Rhizobium rhizoryzae: one gene and its partner. The protein of the gene in region 1 interacts with the protein of each later gene in a pairwise test. Links are inferred from orthologs where the notes say so. Each region holds a gene or a part of one and is shown on either strand. Other genes may lie near its edges. The genes, in order: G6N80_RS00670 and topA.

What was found.
Region 2: the proteins of G6N80_RS00670 (region 1) and topA interact in binary tests that used the Escherichia coli proteins (3 or more experiments, as listed by UniProt). The link is inferred for Rhizobium rhizoryzae from one-to-one orthologs.

The regions. Positions count from the first base shown.
Region 1 is NZ_CP049248.1:83,911-93,917, forward strand. The notes cover bases 3,182-6,147. They hold G6N80_RS00670 (IMPACT family protein), read left to right. Parts: upstream 3,182-4,355; coding sequence 4,356-4,940; downstream 4,941-6,147. Other genes in these bases: secD (protein translocase subunit SecD), read right to left, coding at 3,182-3,719; G6N80_RS00665 (hypothetical protein), read right to left, coding at 3,809-4,156; G6N80_RS00675 (hypothetical protein), read left to right, coding at 5,487-6,147. Outside these bases: G6N80_RS00650 (beta strand repeat-containing protein), read left to right, coding at 1-800; G6N80_RS00655 (hypothetical protein), read left to right, coding at 1,013-1,156; more of secD, read right to left, coding at 1,206-3,181; more of G6N80_RS00675, read left to right, coding at 6,148-6,881; G6N80_RS00680 (O-linked N-acetylglucosamine transferase, SPINDLY family protein), read left to right, coding at 7,089-9,137; G6N80_RS00685 (hypothetical protein), read left to right, coding at 9,331-10,007.
Region 2 is NZ_CP049250.1:2,924,719-2,935,012, forward strand. What follows is about bases 3,522-6,774. They hold topA (type I DNA topoisomerase), read left to right. Parts: upstream 3,522-3,913; coding sequence 3,914-6,574; downstream 6,575-6,774. Other genes in these bases: rnr (ribonuclease R), read left to right, coding at 6,649-6,774. Outside these bases: G6N80_RS20010 (aspartate carbamoyltransferase catalytic subunit), read left to right, coding at 1-408; G6N80_RS20015 (dihydroorotase), read left to right, coding at 405-1,694; glycerol-3-phosphate 1-O-acyltransferase PlsY, read left to right, coding at 1,706-2,323; DNA-processing protein DprA, read left to right, coding at 2,332-3,483; more of rnr, read left to right, coding at 6,775-8,928; G6N80_RS20045 (DUF983 domain-containing protein), read left to right, coding at 8,994-9,458; G6N80_RS20050 (MFS transporter), read left to right, coding at 9,705-10,294. UniProt on the Escherichia coli protein: Releases the supercoiling and torsional tension of DNA, which is introduced during the DNA replication and transcription, by transiently cleaving and rejoining one strand of the DNA duplex.

The DNA of each region.
Region 1 (10,007 bases):
ATGGTGTAGGTGTTGCCGCCGTTACTACAGCCGTTGCCGAAGTTCAGACAGTCACCGTCGGGAACACAGCTGATGCTGGTGGCGACAATATTGTCACTTTCGCTGGTGTTGATGTCGGGATCGCAGACAACGCTACCGCTGCTCAAGTTGCTGCGGCTATTGCTGCAGCACAGGCTGCTATCAAGGCCGCGAATGCCAACATCTCTACGGTAACGGCGAATGGCGCGGATGTTGTTGTTACTTATACGAACACTTCAGGAGATGTCAGCAACTTCAGCGTGGCGGATAAGGGTGGGTCGTCCGGTCTCCTCTTCAGCGGTGTTTCTGAAACGACAAAGGGCGTCACTACAGCCGCCGCAACGATCAGTGCAGGTGGTGATGCTGCGGGTGTTGACATCCTGACCGGTGGTGCCGGTAATGATGCGTTCCGTTTTGTCGCTGGCACATCGCACGACACGGTGACGGACATCATCACTGACCTGAACCTCGGCACAAATGATGCGGCTGGTCAGGTTGATACGCTTGTCTTCCAGAACCTGAACGGAACAGCTTCTGTTATTACGCTCGCTTCCGGTGATCAGAGCAATGTGACGGCTGCTGGAAGCCTGACACTTGCTGCTGGCTTGGTCGCAAACGCTGCACAGGCAGATGGTGCGACTGTTCAGTTCACCTACGGTGCGAACACCTATGTGTTCCACAATGTAGATGGCAACGGAACGTTTAACGCTGCTGCCGATATTCTTGTTCGGGTGACCGGCGTAACTGGCACTCTGGACGCATCGGACATCGTGCTGGTCTAACAGCCGAATGGCCCTGGATTCAGGGCACTTTGGGCGGCGTGAGGCAGGTTTGCTTTTCGCCGCCTCTATAGGAATGCACCCGCCTTTTAACGGTTGCCTGAACCTCGGATTCCTGTCCTTATTTCAATGGGCAGGGATCTTTTGCATCAACAGTCGAATGACTGTACGGCAAGGCCGCGCTGCAGATCCCGACGCGTGAATTTACGCTCAAGATGCTCTCCTATAACGAACCTACAATCTACCGCCTGCTCCAGATCGATGATGTGGCAAGCGATGGCAGGGGCGAAGTGAGTGCCGAGGAATTGGAGCGCCGCCTTGCCCGGCTTGAGCAGGTTCTTCTGCGCCGTAATGGCTAAGACAGAGGAATAAGTCAGGTTCCGGAAGTGCCGGAACCTGACTGCTTGGTTACACCACCTTCACCTCACCGCTCACCTCTGCCTTCCGGGCTTTGCGCTTCGTGCGCCAGTCGCCGAGGAAGAGCAGAATGGGCGCGGCAATGAAGACCGAGGAGGAGGCCGCCACGAAGATGCCGAAGACCATCGGGATGGCGAAGCTTTCGACAGCACTACCGCCCCAGATCGCCATGGGGATCATGGCCAGGAACGCCGTCGCCGATGTGTAGAGGCTTCGAGCCAGGGTCTCGTTGATCGAGAGGTTGATCAGGTCGCGGAACGGCATTGATTTGTAGAGCCGCATGTTCTCGCGCATGCGGTCATAGACCACCACCTTGTCATTGACCGAATAGCCAACCAGCGTCAGCAGGGCGGCAATCGCCGTCAGGTTGAAATCCAGCCCTGTCAGTGAGAAGAAGCCGACAGTTTTTGTCACATCCAGAACAAGGGTCGCGATGGCGCCGACGGCAAAGGGCCATTCGAACCGCACCCATATGTAGACCAGCATGGCAAGGCTGGCGAGGATGACCGAGAGGATGCCGGCGGTTGCCAGTTCATCGCTGACCTTGGGACCAACGACTTCAGTTCGTTCGATCGAAGCGCTCGGGTCGATAACGCGGATCTCGCTGCGTACCTTTTCCACGGCTTCCGTCTGCTTTGTCTCAGGCCCTGCCTGCCGCTCGAGACGGATCAGAAGCCGGTCATTGCTGCCGAACTCCTGCAGTGCCACTTCGCCGAGGCCGAGATTGCCAAGTCCGCTGCGGAAGGCGGCGAGGTCGGTGGGGCCGGAGGTCTTCACCTCGACCTGAATGCCGCCCTTGAAGTCGACGCCGAAGTTCAGCCCATGCGTGAAGAGCAGCACGATGGAGCCGATCGACAGGAAGGCCGAAATGCCAAGACCGGCAAGCCGTGCCTTCATGAAGTCGATCGTCGTGCCATCCTTGATCAGGCGGATCGGCAGCAGCGGCTTGATATCGATCGTCTTCAGGCGCCGGCGGGCAGCGATTGCCACCATGGCAACGCGCACCACCGAGACGGCGGTAAACATCGAGATGGCGATCCCGAGCCCCATGGTCACCGCAAAGCCGCGCACCGGGCCGGAACCGAACCAGAAGAGCAGGGCCGTGGCGATGAGCGCCGTGACGTTACTGTCGATGATCGTGGCATAGGCCTTGTTGAAGCCGAGATCGATGGCTGCAAAAGCGCTTCGCCCTTTTCGGCTCTCTTCGCGAATACGTTCGTTGATCAGAACATTGGCATCCACAGCAAGGCCGATGCCCAGCACGATACCGGCAATGCCGGGCAAAGTGAGGGTCGCCCCCAGCATCGTCAGACCGGCAAAGGTGAGGATGACGTTGAGCGCCAGCGCCAGAACTGCCAGCAGTCCCCAGCTGCCATAGAGCGCCAGAATGAACAGCATGACGAGCGCAAAGCCGCCGAGACCGGCAACAATGCCCATCTCGATGGCGTCGCTTCCGAGATCTGCCCCAACGGTGCGTTCTTCGATGACGTCCAGCTTCGCAGGCAAGGCGCCGGCGCGCAAAAGGGCCGCCAGCGTATTGGCGTCCTGGACATTGAAGGAACCTGAGATCTGCCCGGAACCGCCGGTGATCGGTTCACGAATGACCGGTGCGGACAGAACCTTGCCGTCGAGCACGATGGCAAAAGGCAGGCCGACATTCTGGCGGGTGACTTCCGCAAAGCGTGTAGCACCTGCCTGGTCGAACCGGAAGGAGACCACGGGTTCGCTGGTATTCGGGTCGAACCCGACGCGGGCATCGGTCAGGCGATCACCGGAAATCAGAACACGATTTTGAACGGGGTAGGGACGGTCTTCCGCATCCTTCATCATCGTGATGCCAGGTTCACCCTCGCGGCCCAGGAGATGGAAGCTCATCTTGGCCGTGGAGCCAAGCAGCGCCCGTACATTGGAAGGGTCCTGCTCGCCCGGCAGCTGGACGAGAACACGGTCGCCGCCAACCCGTTGGATGGTTGGTTCGGCAACACCCACCTGATCCACGCGCTGGCGAATGATTTCAAGGCTCTGGGTGACGGCCTGCGTCATGCGATGGGTGAGACCGGCCTCGGATGGCAGCACGCGCAAGGTGTCCGCGCCTGTCGCCTCGATGGTCAGATCGCTGGCGGTCAATGCTGCGGCCTGGACCTGATTGGCGATGCCATTCAGCTCGCTGATCGCCTGCTGCACCTTGGCAGGATCCCTGAGACGAACCTCGATGGCGCTTTGTGTCCGCCGAAGAGAGGCAATGGTGATCTGGCTCTTTTCGAGGGTGGACCGTACATCCTGCTGAAGGTTTTGCAGCCATTCCGTGACCAGTGAATCCCGATCCACTTCAAGGACCAGATGGGAGCCGCCGCGCAGATCGAGCCCCAGCGATACACGCTGGTGAGGAAGCGCGGATGGTAACTGTGCGAGCATCCTGTCGCTCAGCACGTTGGGCAATGCAACCAGCATGCCCGTGATGATGACGACCACATAGATCGCCACCTTCCAGAGGGAGTTCTTCATTATTTTATCCTGAAACACCGGACCGCGCACTGCATGCCATGCGGCGTCGGTCAGTCATCTGTCCTGACGGGCCGGGCCCGTTGCAAACATCAGAGGGTCAGGAAAGGCGGCGCGCGGGCAAGAAAGCCGGTTTCAACTCTGCTTGGAGGCCGAGGAGGAGGGGCATTGACGGTCAGAATGAAACCATCGACCGGATGCAGAACCGAGATGGCCGTTGGCAGGAAGGGATCAGATTGCGTGCTGCGCCAGTTCTTCTGCCCACGCTTGTCAATCGGCTGGGCAAAACGTTGATCGTCATGCCGATCAACCAGCAGAAGGGAAACGGGCCGCTGCCTGAAGGCTTCGGGTTCTTCCGCCTGCCTTCCATGGGAGATGCCCGGTGTCCCGGTCAGTGCGAACCCGACAAGCAAAAGCGCCAGTTGGCAGAGATATGCCACCAGTCTTTCGGGTTTCTCCCGTCGGTTGCCGCCGCAGGTCAAGATCGTTTTAAGTCCTCTTTTTTGCCCGTGCCGTCACTGCTGAGCATATTTCATATCCTGAAACAATCCTTCAGACGATTATGCGACAGATAGGTGGGATAGCCGATGATGAAAGGTCGAGCTTGAGCAATGGACGCGCAGCTTCTACATCGTCCTGATGTTTATTCTCACTTCCCCGTCACGTTTCGAGCAGGATATCAAGAAAAGCCGATTTCTGGCACTGGCCGCTCCGGTATCAGATGAGGCGGAGGCGAAGGCTTTTATTGCAGAGAATTCTGATCGCAACGCCAATCATAATTGCTGGGCCTGGCGGATCGGACAGAACTATCGGTTCAATGATGACGGCGAACCGAGTGGAACAGCCGGAAAGCCTATTCTTCAGGCCATAAATGGTCAGCAATTGACGAACATCGTAGTTCTGGTCACCCGATGGTTTGGCGGCATTCTTCTGGGAAGTGGAGGGCTGGTGCGCGCTTACGGAGGAACTGCTGCCCTGTGCCTGAACGGTGCAACGAAAGAGCGAGTGATTCCATCGATCACAGTCGTCGTCGATCTGAATTTCTCCGATCACGCTTCCATCAAGGCAAGGCTTCCCAGTTTGGGATCGGTTGCCATCATCCAGGAAACCTTCACTGGCGACGGCGCCTCATTGTATCTGCAGATTCCAGAAGAGAATGCCGACGCAATCGTTGCAGCGATCCGGAACCTGACCAGCGGGAGAGCATCCCTGAAGCAACAATGACATTCAGGGAGAGGAAAAATCCCGTATCACTGATGCTTCATCTATTGTTCAAACAAAAGCTGATGTTTATGAAAATCGAATAGAAAATATGTATGTCCATCTTTACGCAAACTTAGCAAATCTCCCGGCGAAGCGCAAAGTATTTCAACATTTGCTCATATAGCTATAAATTTGAATTGAAACGATTTTTCCGATTATCAACAGCAGCGTGTAATAACCGCTCTTCTTTGCAGCCCATTAATCCAATGTTAAAAGCTTGGCCCTACGTTTAAGTGGAAAGACGAGCCATGTTAACCGCCCGCTCCTAAAGGGCTTCAGGTGGTAGCCGGTAGATGATTGACCGGTTTGGATTTCGTTGTTCAGGCTAGGGGTCAGAAGCCGCGGGGTTTCTGGATGCATGATGCCATTCCGATGCGACGGCTCGCTCGAGCCATGTTCCTTGCAGTGTTGTGTAGTGCCGACGGGCGGTTGAACTGCTTTTTGTAGTATCCAGCGTAAATCCGGGCATCCAGCAGCATTTAAATCATCGAATCTGGAGAGAAATCCGTGGCAATTGATTCCTTTATGTCCAAACTATCCGTAAGCCAGGTCAAGCTGCTGTCGACGGCGTCGGTAGCGGGCCTCAGCAGCACGGCCATCAATGCTCTGGCCAGCGACAGGATTGCGGCTCTGTCTTCCGGGCAGCTCGCTGTCGTAACCACCGATGCTATCGCAGGTCTGGATACCGCCAAGATTTCGGCATTCTCCAGCAGCGCGCTCGCCGGTTTGACTGCAGCCCAGCTCGGCGCCATCACCAACGGCATCACCAACTTCGAAGAGTCCCAGCTGAAGGCTCTGAAGACCGACATCATCGCAGGTCTCGTTGAAGCCGACCTGACGGCTCTTGCAACCGCCGACAAGCTTGATGCATTGACGACGACACAGATCGCCGTTCTGACCGGCGACAAGTTCTCGACCGATGCCATCATCGACCTGACCTCCGCTCAGGCTTCCAAGCTGACGGCAACGCAGGTCACGGCCTTGACGTCCGACGCGGCGGCTGCTCTGACCAGCGACCAACTCGACGTTCTGACCACGGCTGCTATCGCAGCTCTGGAAACGGCTGACGTTGCTGCCCTCTTCAACGGTGCTGGCTCTGCCAAGCTTGCTGCTCTTGATGCCAAGCAGATTGCAGCTCTCGGCTCCGACATCACCGAACTGGACAGCGTCGGCGGTGGTGCATTGTCTGCAACGCAGATCGGCGGCCTGACGACGGCACAGCTCGGTGCTCTGACGAGCGACGAAATGGCTGGCTGGACTGGAACGCAGATCAACGCAATCGGCTCCAAGCAGATCACGTCTCTGGCTGTTGGCGAACTGACCTCGGCGCAGCAGAACCTGCTGACCTCGACCCAGGTTTCCGGCCTGAGCTCCACGCAGATCGGCGCAGTCACCTCTGATGCATTCGGCGCATGGAGCACTGACAACCTGGCTGCCATCTCCAGCACGGCTATCGCCGGTCTGACGACGGATCAGGCTGCAACGCTTGCCTCTGCTGACGTCAACGCCCTGAACATCAAGGCCCTGACGGCAATGTCGACGGCGAACCTTGCCGCTCTGACCACCGATGCCATCGCAGGCCTCGGCTCTGCACAGATCAAGGCTCTGACGACAGCTCAGATCGTTGCCCTGACGACCGATCAGGTTACAGCGCTCGGCACGGATCAGATCGCGGCCCTGTCCTCTGCTCAGGTTGCAGCACTGGAAAGCGGCGATATCGCGCTCTTCTCGACGGCAGAAGTCGCGGTCATCTCGACAGCTGCGATCGGCGCGATCAGCTCCGACGACTACATGACCCTGACGAACGACCAGCTGGATGCAATCTCCTCGGATCAGGTTGCTGCCCTGAAGGACAACGTCAACTGGGTCATCGCTGCCTACAACGACAGCACCGTATCCTAATAGACACCCGGCACGGTTCAAACCGTGCCGGATTTCCCACCACGAAAAGGGCGGTGCATTGCATCGCCCTTTTTGCGTTATCTTCCGCACCAATTGCACCGCATCAGCCTCAGACAAGCTCATTGTCGCAGAAGAACAGAGAGCATGCGAGCAAAGCGACGTCCGGCCAGGGACTGCCGGAGCGTCCAGGGTGATGTGGGGAAGCTAATGAACATGACCGTGCCAGCGACGAGCGTCGATCCGGTAGCAGTGATACAGGCTGTTTTTCAGCGTGCGCGCCAGCAGCAATTGCCTCTCGCAGAACTGATCCAGACGGTGGAAAGGTTGTCCAGTCTTGGGGCTTCAGCGCCAGCGCTCGACCTGTACAAGACGTGGATCGCCTTCAACGACAAGAACCCCATGGTTCATGTCGCATCCTTCAACTATGCCGTCATGCTCAACCAGACCGGCGATGCTGCAGGTGCCATTCAGGCCCTGAAGGCAACGATCGCCTACAAATCGGACTTTGCTCCTGCGCATATCAATCTCGGACGCGTCTACGAAGACTGCCAGATGGTTGGCCGCGCGGTAGAGCAATGGCGCAATTTCGCCAATACTTCCAATGAGATCACGGCTGAACGCCTGAGCTTCCGCCTGATGGCGCTAAAGCACATGGGTCGTGTGCTTGAAACCGCAGGTCTTCTGGAAGAAGCGGAAGCAGTTCTCTGGCTCGCCATCGAGCTTGATCCCACCAAGCAGGATGCGTCGCAGCACTGGCTTGCCACGCGTCAGCATCAATGCAAATGGCCGATCTTTACAAGCTCCGAACATGTCACGCGTCAGCAGTTGACCGATGCGATGTCGCCGATGACCATCGCCTGCTTTGCCGATGATCCGCTGTTCCAGCTGGGCAAGGCCTATCGCTACAACAAGAAACTCGTCGGCAGGCCGGATACGAGCGGGTTGCAGCGCAAGCCGGTGCGCAACAAGTTGGCGTCCGGCCAGCGCATTCGTGTCGGCTATCTGTCTTCGGACCTGCGCGAACATGCGGTCGGCTTTGCGCTCTGCGAAGTCCTGGAGCTTCACGACAAGGAAAAGGTCGAGGTTTACGGCTATTATTGCGGCATTCCGCGCAGCAACGACAAGACGCATGATCGTATCCGCGCCGTTATGGATGGCTGGTGCGATATTAACGGCATGAGCGATATCGATGTCGCGAAGAAGATCATCGACGATGAAATCGATATTCTGATCGATGTGAACGGCTATACCAAACAGGCCCGTGCCGGCGTCTTTGCCTATCGGCCCGCGCCTGTCATCGTAAACTTCTGCGGCTATCCGGGAACGCTTGCCAGCCCGTTCCATCAATATCTCATCACCGACAACTACATCGTTCCGCCGGAGCGCGAGCTTTATTACAGCGAAAAGGTTCTGCGCATTCCTTGCGAGCAGCCGGTTGACCGCAAGCGCGAGATTGCGCCAAAGCCCACCCGCGCGGAATATGGATTGCCGGACGATGCCTTCATCTATGCCTGCTTCAACGGCATGCAAAAGATCACCGAAGCCTGCTTCCTGCGCTGGATGAAGATCTTGGCGGCCACGCCGGGCAGCATACTCTGGCTGTTGGGCGACAAGGACCCCATCCATCAGAGACTGCGCAAGATTGCTTCCGAAAATGGTGTTGATCCGGATCGCATCTACTTCGCGACCAAGGTTCCAAACCCCAAGCATCTGGCCCGCATTGCGCTTGCCGACCTGTTCCTGGATACCTTCCCCTATGGCGCCCATTCAACGGCGGCAGATGCCATTACCATGGGGCTTCCGGTCCTGACGGTTCCGGGCATGGGCTTCCCGTCGCGCTTCTGCGCCAGCATTGTTTCGGCCGCCGGTATTCCGGAAATGATTTGTGGTTCGGCGGAAGAATATGTTGCCAAGGCAATTTCCTTCGGTCGCAATCGCAAGGCGATCGACGCCGTCAAGGCAACGCTCGCCGCCAAGCGGGAAACCTGCACCTTGCGCGACATGCCAGGTCTTGCACGCCGTCTTGAGGAACTGTTCCAGGAAATGCAGGAAGCTGCCGAGCAGGGCAAGCTGCCGGTTCCCAACCTTCGCAACCTCGATGTCTATTATGAGATCGGTGCTGAACTGATCCACGAAGGGCAGGAGATGCAGGATGAGGCCGCCTATCGCCAGCACTACCGCGACAAGCTGGCTGCACGCGACGCGATCGAGCCCCTGTTGGCCGATCCGCGCCTTTGGCCGGAAGGGACCGCCTGATCGGAATTCCCAAGGGCAGGGCTGTCACAAGCCCTGCCAGCTACAGACAAGTTTTACGCTTTAACAAGACGGTATTATCAACGGACAGTGGAGACAGGGTCCGGTCACAGCTTCGGGATATCCGCTCTGGTTCCTGTTGTTTGTGGGCGTATGCTCCAGCTCCTTCTCGTCAGGCTGATCACGTGGGGACGGGATGAAGCTTTCAGTCATGATTCGTGGAAACAACTTCCTCGAAGCCGATCGTTTTGGTTTTCCGATGGATGGCCGGGACAATGTAAAATCGCTTCTGGAGAAGATCGTCCAACCGGTTCGCAGCCTCAACCCTGGCGCCCGCATCTTCCTCGTCACATATCCGAGCGCAGCGCTCGACGAGATCAAGGCCGCTCTCGAGCCTTGCGAGCTTGTTCTGCTGGATCCGAAGGGAAGCAGCCAGATTGAGACCTTCAAGCACGGTATCAAGCACATCTTCGAGCAGGATGATTGCGATGCGGTGTTGAGCGTCCGCTTCGATCTTGAATTCAAGAAAAGCTTCTATTCCTGGGATCTGCAGCTCAGCGATGATGCCATCTATTTCCCGTGGAAGGAATATCTGGCGGCCTGGCGCGATCATCGCCGCGTCGGCGATGCGGTGCATATCATTGGCCGCAAGGCGCTGCCCGATTTCTATTCCGGGCTGACGCTGTGCCAGGTTGCGGGCCGCAAGGACCTGCATCTGCTCTACTACATGACACGCACCCTGAACGGCAATTTGCGCTTCATCGAAGATGGCTATTGGGATTCCAACACGGTCTATCTCAACCCTGAATGTGACAATCCCCTCTATCGGATTTTCAACCGGCCGAAGCTGGATGGTTACGCACCCTATACAGG
Region 2 (10,294 bases), on another replicon or contig:
GCACGCGTACGCGTCGTCGCGCCGTCCACTCTGCTGCCGTCGGGCATTTCGCAAATGGGCGTGGAAGTCTTTCATTCCATGGAAGAGGGTCTGAAGGATGCGGATGTCGTCATGATGCTGCGCCTTCAACGCGAGCGCATGTCCGGTTCGTTCGTGCCGTCGGTTCGCGAATACTTCCATTTCTACGGCCTAGACGCCGAGAAACTGAAAGCCGCCAAGGAGGATGCGCTCGTAATGCATCCGGGGCCGATGAACCGCGGCGTCGAAATTGCCTCGGAAGTCGCCGATGGACCGCAGAGCGTGATTGAAAGCCAGGTGGAGATGGGCGTCGCCGTCCGCATGGCTGTGATGGAGGCCTTGCTGATTTCCCAGAACCAGGGGCCGAGAAGCGAAGGAGTGGTCGCATGAAGCCGCTTGTTCTGAAAAACGCGCGTATCATCGATCCTTCCCGGCATCTGGACGAGGTCGGCACGATCATCATCGGTGATGACGGTCGTATTCTTGCGTCTGGCGCAGATGCCCTCAATCAGGGACATCCTGACGGTGCCGAGATCCGCGATGCCCAAGGGCTCGTTGCGGCACCGGGTCTTGTCGATGCGCGCGTCTTTGTTGGCGAACCGGGTGCGGAACATCGGGAGACCATCTTTTCCGCCAGCCGTGCCGCCTCTGCGGGCGGTGTAACGAGCTTCATCATGATGCCGGATACGGACCCGGTTCTTGACGATATCGCCCTCATCGAATTCGTCCTCAAGACGGCCCGCGACAAGGCTCTCGTCAACATTCACCCCGCTGCCGCTTTGACACGCGGGTTGAAGGGCGAGGAGATGACTGAGATCGGCCTGTTGAAGCAGGCGGGCGCCGTCAGCTTCACCCAGGGCCGGCATGGCTTGGCCGATACGCAGGTTCTGCGCCGCGCCATGACCTATGCGCGCGAGTTCGGCGCTGTCATTTCACTCGAAGCCCGCGATCCCTACCTCGCCGTCAACGGGGTCATGAATGAAGGGCTGTTTGCCAGCTGGCTCGGCCTTGCAGGCGCCCCGCGCGAAGCAGAACTCATTCCGCTCGAGCGTGACCTGCGGATTGCTGCCCTCACAAAGGCCGCCTATCATGCCGCGAAGATTTCGGTGCCGGAATCTGTCGAAGCAGTCCGTGTCGCCCGCAATCGAGGCGCGAACGCAACCTGCGCCGTGTCGATCAATCACCTGTCGCTGAATGAAAACGATATCGGCGAGTATCGGACTTTCTTCAAGCTTTCACCGCCGCTGCGCACGGAAGACGACCGTCAGGCCATGGTCGATGCTCTGGCGAATGGGACGATCGATATCATCGTCTCGTCGCATGATCCTCAGGATGTCGACACGAAGCGTCTTCCTTTCGGAGATGCGGCGGATGGTGCCATCGGGCTTGAAACCATGCTGGCGGCCGCCTTGCGGCTCCACCACTCCGGTCAGGTTTCGCTGATGCGCCTCATCGACGCCATGTCCACAAGGCCTGCCCAGATCTTCGGGCTAGACGCTGGAACGCTGAAACCGGGCGCGAAGGCAGATATTGCCTTGATCGACATTGACGAACCATGGATCGTGACGAAGGACACCATCCAGTCCCGCTCCAAGAACACGCCCTTCGAGGATGCGCGTATTAGCGGACGGGTTGTCTCGACTTATGTCGCTGGCCGTCTGGTACACTCGCTGTAAGGAAATTAAGCATGGCAGAGCTGTTTAACTGGCAAATCACGCTTCCCATCGCGCTGGCCGCACTTGCCTTTGGCTATCTGCTGGGCTCGATCCCCTTTGGGCTCCTCCTGACGAAGGCGGCCGGTCTCGGCGACATCCGCTCCATCGGTTCAGGCAATATCGGCGCCACAAACGTCTTGCGCACCGGCAACAAGAAGCTGGCTGCCGCCACGCTTCTGCTCGATGCATTGAAGGCTACGGTCGCTGCCCTTCTTGCCGCAGCCCTTTGGGGTCAGGAAGCCGGGTTGCTGGGTGGCTTTGCGGCTTTCCTCGGCCATCTTTTTCCGGTCTGGCTCGGTTTCAAGGGTGGAAAAGGTGTTGCAACCTATATTGGCACACTGCTGGGTATTGCACCGGCAATGGTTCTGGTATTTGCATTTGTATGGCTGACAGTCGCAAAGCTCAGCAAATATTCATCTCTATCGGCGCTCGTCGCCACACTTCTTATCCCCGTCGTGCTCTGGCTCATCGGGGAACCAAAAATTGCACTGGTCATGGCCATCATGACCCTGATTACCTATTGGAAGCATAAGGCCAACATCGAGCGTCTGATCAACGGAACAGAAAGCAAGATCGGCCAGAAGGGATAAGTTCCTCTGTGTCCTCCGGCAAAGAAAATCGGAGGGGGGTTGCACTCACGGACGCTCAACGGACCGCCTGGCTCAGGCTGATTCGTAGCGACAATGTGGGACCTGCGACCTTCCGTGACCTCATCAATCATTTCGGCTCCGCCGACGCGGCTCTGGCTGCGATCCCTGAAATGTCGCGCCGGGGTGGCGCGGCACGTGCCATACGCGTGGCGACCGTCCAGCAGGCGGAGCAGGAACTGGAGATAGCTGCTCGTTTCAATGCCAGGCTTGTGGGCATTGGAGAGCCGGACTACCCATTCGCACTTCGCCAGATTGACGCCGCCCCGCCCCTATTGGCGATGAAGGGAGACTTTGCCGCAGCCAACCGCCCTTCGGTGGGCATCGTCGGCTCACGCAACGCCTCGATCAGCGGAGCGAAAATCGCGGCGATGATCGCACGAGACTGCGGTCGCGCCGGTTACACGATTACCTCGGGTCTCGCGCGCGGCATCGATACGGCCGCCCACCGGGCGAGCCTGGACACGGGAACCATTGCTGTGCTGGCGGGCGGCCTTGATCAGCCCTACCCGCCCGAGAATATTCCACTGCTTGGAGATATTACCGGCGGCGTTGGATTGTGCGTGAGCGAGATGCCGTTTGGATGGGAGCCCCGCGCCCGCGATTTTCCGCGCCGTAACCGGCTTATTGCAGGGATATCTCTTGGGGTGGTCGTCGTTGAAGCAGCCCAGCGTTCCGGATCTCTGATCACGGCTCGGCTGGCGGGCGACTTTGGACGTCTGGTCTTTGCGGTGCCCGGCTCACCGCTCGATCCAAGATGCCATGGTACCAACGATCTTCTGAAAAATGGCGGCATTGTCACCACCTCATCGCAGGACGTCCTGGAGGCGCTGGCTCCCATTTCACAACTGGATCTTTTCAACGGTTCTACCATTGCAGAACCAGGCGAAGATGGAGCGTCGCCGTTGATGCATCCCCTTGATGACAGTGATCGCATGCGGATCACCAATGCTCTTGGTCCCACACCTGTCGAAATCGACGACATTATTCGTCATACGGAAATTCCAGCAGCGACGGTTTACCTCGTGCTGCTGGAACTTGATCTAGCCGGACGGCTTCACCGGCATCCGGGCGGTTTAGTTTCTCTCCTGATGCAGAACTGACCGCGGGCGTCGCCCGGACAACATATCGCCGGATTCGACATAGGCCATTTCAAGGAGATAGCAGAGCATATCTGCATTCTCCTTGTGGGCCACCTGCCGCAATTGACCCAGCATGTGCCGAACATAGGCGATGTTGGATCGCCACTCCTCATTATTGGTTTGCTTTAAAGATGGTTCAACCATCTTGGCCTCGCTAAAATAACTTAAAATAATGCACGTCCAGGGTGTGCATTCCTGAGCGCGCTCGCAATGTGACATTTCTCATCTAAGATTGCAATATCGCATTAATCCTCTTATGGTTGTATCGACGCGAGAGGCAAAAATGCAGCCTCCCTCTTGACCGCAGACAAAACGCCCTCCATGTCGGGAGGTCAGTTTCAAGCCGAAGCGCTATTTTCTCGCTTTGTCGCACCTCTCAGAGAAAAAAGTTATGAATGTCGTAGTTGTAGAATCCCCTGCCAAGGCCAAGACAATCAACAAGTATCTTGGATCAGGCTTCAAGGTTCTCGCTTCCTTTGGCCACGTCCGTGACTTGCCCGCGAAAGACGGCTCCGTCCTGCCCGATCAGGATTTCGAGATGTCCTGGGAAGTCGACAGCGCATCCGCCAAGCGCATGAAAGATATTGCGGATGCCGTGAAAGGCTCCGATGGACTTTTTCTCGCGACCGACCCGGATCGCGAAGGTGAGGCCATTTCCTGGCACGTTCTCGATCTTCTCAAGAAAAAGAAGGTCATTGGCGATAAGCCAGTCAAGCGCGTGGTGTTCAACGCCATCACGAAGAAGGCCGTGCTCGATGCAATGGCAAACCCGCGCGATATCGACATATCGCTGGTGGATGCCTACCTCGCCCGTCGTGCGCTGGATTATCTTGTCGGTTTCAACCTTTCGCCGGTTTTGTGGCGCAAGCTTCCGGGTGCTCGCTCTGCTGGCCGCGTGCAATCCGTTGCTTTGCGTCTCGTTTGTGATCGGGAAAATGAAATCGAGCGTTTCGTTCCGGAAGAATACTGGAACATCTCCGCGCTTCTGAAGACGCCGCGGGGCGATGAATTCGAAGCCAAGCTGGTTTCTGCCGATGGGAAGCGGATACAAAGCAAGGGCGTCAAGAACGGTGAGGATGCTGGCCGTCTGAAGGCGCTCTTGGAAGGCGCTGCCTATTCGGTCGAATCGGTCGAGGCAAAGCCCGTCAAGCGCAATCCCGGCCCTCCCTTCACGACCTCTACCCTGCAGCAGGCTGCCTCCTCGAACCTCGGTTTCTCTGCTTCGCGCACCATGCAGGTCGCACAGAAGCTCTACGAAGGCGTGGACATCGGCGGTGAAACAGTCGGTCTGATCACCTACATGCGTACCGATGGCGTGCAGATGGCGCCGGAGGCGATCGATGCGGCCCGCCGCGCGATCGGCGATCAATTCGGTGAGCGCTATCTGCCCGAAAAGGCGCGCTTCTATTCCACGAAGGCCAAGAATGCGCAGGAAGCGCACGAAGCCATTCGTCCCACCGACTTCAATCGCTCGCCGGACAAGGTCCGCAAGTTCCTGGATGGCGATCAGCTTCGCCTCTACGAACTCGTCTGGAAGCGCGGTATCGCCAGCCAGATGGCGTCTGCCGAAATGGAACGCACGACAGTCGAGATTAACGCCGTAAACGGCTCAGACCGCGCGGGCTTGCGGGCTGTCGGCTCTGTTGTCCGCTTCGACGGATTTCTTGCTGCCTATATGGATCATCGCGACGATGGTGACGCGGGTGAGGACGACGAGGATGGCCGCCTCCCCGAAATCAATGCGCGGGAGAAGCTGGACAAATCGAAGGTCAATTCAAGCCAGCACTTTACGGAGCCGCCGCCACGCTACTCGGAAGCGTCTCTGATCAAGAAGATGGAAGAGTTGGGCATCGGGCGTCCTTCGACCTACGCTGCGACACTGAAGACGCTCAGCGACCGCGAATACATTGTTATTGAAAAGCGCAAGCTGATCCCTCATTCCAAGGGTCGGCTGGTTACTGCCTTCCTCGAGAATTTCTTCACGAAGTATGTGGAATACGATTTCACCGCCGATCTGGAAGAGAAGCTCGACAAGATTTCAGCTGGCGAACTGAACTGGAAGCAGGTGCTCAGAGAGTTCTGGGACGCCTTCTTCGCCCAGATCGAAGATACGAAGGAACTTCGCGTTACCAATGTTCTGGACGCGCTGAACGAAGCTCTGGCTCCCCTGGTTTTCCCGAAGCGGGAAGATGGCAGCGATCCGCGCATCTGCCAGGTCTGTGGGACGGGTAACCTTTCCCTGAAGCTCGGCAAGTACGGTGCCTTCGTCGGATGCTCCAACTATCCTGAATGCAACTACACCCGTCAGCTGTCCTCCGACGGGGCTGAAGCGGAAGCTGCGGCCCTCAACGAACCAAAGGCGCTAGGCCAGGATCCGATGACCGGCGAGGAACTGACCCTGCGATCCGGTCGTTTTGGACCTTACATTCAGCGCGGAGACGGCAAAGACGCGAAGCGGTCTTCGCTGCCACGCGGATGGAAGCCCGAAGACATCGATCACGAGAAGGCTCTGGCCCTTATCAATCTTCCGCGGGATGTGGGCCAACACCCCGAAACCAGCAAGATGATCTCGGCCGGCCTTGGTCGCTACGGGCCTTTCCTGCTGCATGATGGCACCTATGCCAACCTTGAAAGCATCGAGGATGTGTTCAGCATTGGCTTGAACCGCGCTGTGACAGTCCTCGCTGAGAAGCAGAGCAAGGGCGCAGGGCGCGGGCGGACTGCCGCCGCAGCTCTGAAAGAACTGGGCGATCATCCGAGCGGTGGCGCCATGACGGTTCGCGAGGGACGCTACGGTCCCTATATCAATTGGGGCAAGGTCAATGCCACACTGCCAAAGGGCAAGGATCCGCAAAGTGTGACCGTTGAAGAGGCTCTTGCGCTTCTGACCGAGAAGGCTGGCAAGGCACCGGCCGCAAAGGGCAAGGCTACGAAATCCACCAAGGCGACCAAAGCAGAAGCCGCTGACGCCAAGCCGAAAAAGACGGCAACCAAGGCAAAATCTGCCGCCAAGCCGAAGGCAGCTACGAAAGCAAAGAAGACGGACACGTGAGCAAGAAACCGCGCGAAGACAGAAAACCCGTTCCGGTTGGCCGCAAAGCCGCCCTTCGCGCGGAAAAGGCCGCTCTGGGCGATCCCAATGTGATCGTCCACGGCGTTGTTCCGCCCCGCGATATTCTGCTGCAATTCATTTCCGATAACCCGGACCGCGCCTCAAAGCGGGAAATCGCCAAGGCCTTCGGTCTCAAGGGTGATACCCGCGTCGAGCTCAAGGATGTGCTGCGCGATCTGGAAGACGAAGGTCTTCTTCAGAAGAGCCGCAAGGCGCTGATGCGGCCGGGTGGCCTGCCGCCCATGACAGTGCTGGACATCACGACCCGCAGCAAGGACGGCGAACTGATTGCCCGGCCTGCCGAATGGCCAGATGATGGTGGCGTTGCGCCTGCGGTTTTGATCCGGCAGTCCTCCGATAACCGCAGCAAGAGCAAGACGCCCGCTGCCGGACTTGGCGACCGCGTGCTTGCGAAGATCTTCCCGAACAAGGATCGATCCGGTCCCGCCTATACGGCGCGCGTCGTCAAGATCATCGACAAGCACCGTAATGCTTCCCTCGGTGTCATTCGCATGATGCCGGAGGGTGGAGCGCGATTGATGCCGATTGATCGCCGCGGCGAGGAAATGCAGATTTCCGCCAGTGATCTTGGCGATGCCAAGGACGGCGATCTGATCGAGGCTGATGTTCTGCGTGGCAATCGCTTCGGACTGACCCGTGCGAAGGTACTATCGGTGATCGGCTCTGTTGCGTCCGAGAAGGCAATCTCGATGATTGCCATCTATTCGCATGGCATTCCGCACGTCTTTCCGAAGCAGGTTCTGGATGAGGCGGGAGACGCAAAGCCCGCCAGCATGACGAAACGGGAGGACTGGCGGCATGTGCCGCTGGTCACCATCGATCCGGCCGATGCCAAGGACCATGACGACGCCGTTTATGCTGAACCCGACCCATCGCCGGATAATCCGGATGGCGTCATCGTCACGGTCGCAATCGCGGATGTGTCCTATTATGTCCGGACGGGATCGCCACTCGACCGCGAAGCGTTGAAACGTGGCAATTCGGTCTACTTCCCGGATCGCGTCGTGCCGATGTTGCCGGAGCGCATTTCAAATAACCTCTGCTCGCTGCGCGAGGGCGAAGATCGGCCGGCGCTCGCAGTCCGTATGGTCTTCTCCAAGGACGGCAAGAAGGCGGGCCACACCTTTCATCGCATCATGATGAAGAGTGCCGCCAAGCTCTCCTACAACCAAGCGCAAGCGGCCATCGACGGCAAACCGGACGACAAATCCGGGCCGCTTCTGGATCCCATCCTGAAGCCGCTCTGGCATGCCTATGCGATCATGAAGCGTGGCCGCGACCGGCGCCAGCCGCTGGAACTGGATATGCCGGAACGCAAGATCCTGCTGAAGCCGGATGGCACCGTCGACAAGGTTGTCATCCCGGAGCGTCTGGACGCGCACAAACTCATCGAAGAGATGATGATCCAGGCCAACGTCGCTGCTGCGGAAACACTGGAGAAGCAGCGTCAGCCGCTGATCTATCGTGTGCACGATGCGCCGTCGCTTGCCAAGCAGGAGGTCCTGCGGGAATTCCTGGCCACGCTCGGCATCCCGATGGCGAAAGGCGGACAGGTGCGGGCAAACTCCTTCAACGGCATTCTCGCGAAGGCTGAAGACACGCCGCATCAGGTGATGGTCAACGAGATGGTTCTGCGCAGCCAGAGCCAGGCCGTCTACAGCCCTGACAATCTTGGCCACTTCGGCCTGAACCTGATGAAGTATGCGCACTTCACCTCGCCAATCCGCCGCTATGCGGACCTTATTGTTCACCGTGCCCTCGTGCGCGCTTTGGGTCTAGGCGAAGGCGGACTTTCGCCTGAGGAAGAAACGCAGCTCGACGACATTGCCGCAGAGATTTCCACTTTCGAACGACGCGCCATGGCGGCCGAGCGCGACACGATTAACCGTCTGATTGCCCATCATCTAGCAGAGCGGGTCGGCCAAGAGTTCGAAGGCCGCGTCTCTGGCGTGACGAAAGCGGGACTATTTGTCACGCTGCCGACCTATGGTGCAGATGGCTTCGTGCCGGTATCCACGCTGGGGTCGGATTATTTTGTCTATGATGAAGCCAGACAGGCACTCATCGGCGAACGGCATGGTCTTGGCTACCAGTTGGGCGATTCTGTCGACGTGCGTCTGGCAGAGGCGATACCTCTTGCGGGCGCACTGCGCTTCGAAATGCTGAGCGAAGGCCAGAAGATGGGCGTAGCAACTCGCTCGTTCCACAAATCTGGACGGCGCAGTCGTTCAGCACCAAAACGACCAGGGACCAGACCACCGCGCCGCAACTGACATTGGTTGGCGCCGCCAGCGGCGTCAGATCTGGTTCGTGGTCTATTCGTGTATAGGAGAAGGCAATGGCCGAGCAGCAAGCATTATCAACTCCTGTAAAGCCAGTTCGGTTTGGAGGCGCGCAGGAGCCTGAGCGGCAACTGGGTCAATCCATCATGCGTGGACTGCGTTGTACCTGTCCTAGATGTGGCACTGGTCGTCTGTTCAAGGCGTTTCTGAAGCCGGTGGAGCAATGCTCTGCTTGTGGTGAAGATCTGCACCACCAGCGGGCCGATGACCTGCCCCCTTACCTCGTCATCTTCATCGTGGGTCACGTGACCGTCGGTGGATTCATGATGACAGATATGGTCTGGCAATTGTCCGTCTGGACGCATCTGGCGATCTGGACGCCAATCACAATCCTTATGGCGCTGCTGATGATGCAGCCAATCAAGGGGGGCGTGATCGGCCTGCAGTGGGCGCTGAAAATGCACGGTTTCGGAAAAGAAGATGAGAGTGTCGACCCCGGCCGAGGCGGCCCAATTGATTGACTGGTAACACGTCGTCAAAGCGTGAACATCCTGATGCCCCAATCTTTAACAATGAAGACATCGACGAAACTCGCGGTCACCTGACATCCAGCAGTCATGCAAGCACGTTATGAGGCTGCATGATTGCTCAGAACGGAAGCCTTCTTCATTGAAGATTTTGCCGGTACCGCTTCACCACGTGTCGATTGCAGATTATATCGACCTCGGCCGCGCCGAATTTGCGCGTAAAACCTAAGCGACGGGCAGATGGATTCATATTCGAAGGACAAGCACAATCCCAGCCAGGGAGACGGCGATAGCTGCCACCCGGAAGAGATCCACTGGCCTTCGCTGTTTGCTGCGATCTCGGCGATCAGCGCCGTTGGCATCGCGATCGGACTAGGGCTGCCCCTGCTCAGCATCATCCTGGAAAAGCGCGGCATATCATCGACACTGATTGGGCTCAATTCGGCCATGGCCGGCGTGGCAGCCATGGCCGCTGCTCCGATAACCACCAAGCTGGCCCATGATTTTGGCGTTGCCAGAACGATGCTCTGGGCCGTGGTGCTGGCCGCTGTCAGTGCGCTGGGGTTCTACTACGCGACAGAGTTCTGGATGTGGTTTCCGCTGCGCGTGGGCTTTCACGGCGCCACGACAACGCTCTTCATTCTTTCGGAGTTCTGGATCAATGCCGCCGCACCGCCCCGCAAGCGGGGACTGGTTCTCGGTATCTATGCGACCGTACTTGCCGTTGGCTTTGCCATCGGGCCGCTGATCTTCTCGAAGATCGGCAGCGAAGGCATCCTTCCCTTCGCTGTCGGCGCTGCGGCGATCATGTTGGCCTTCATCCCGATCTA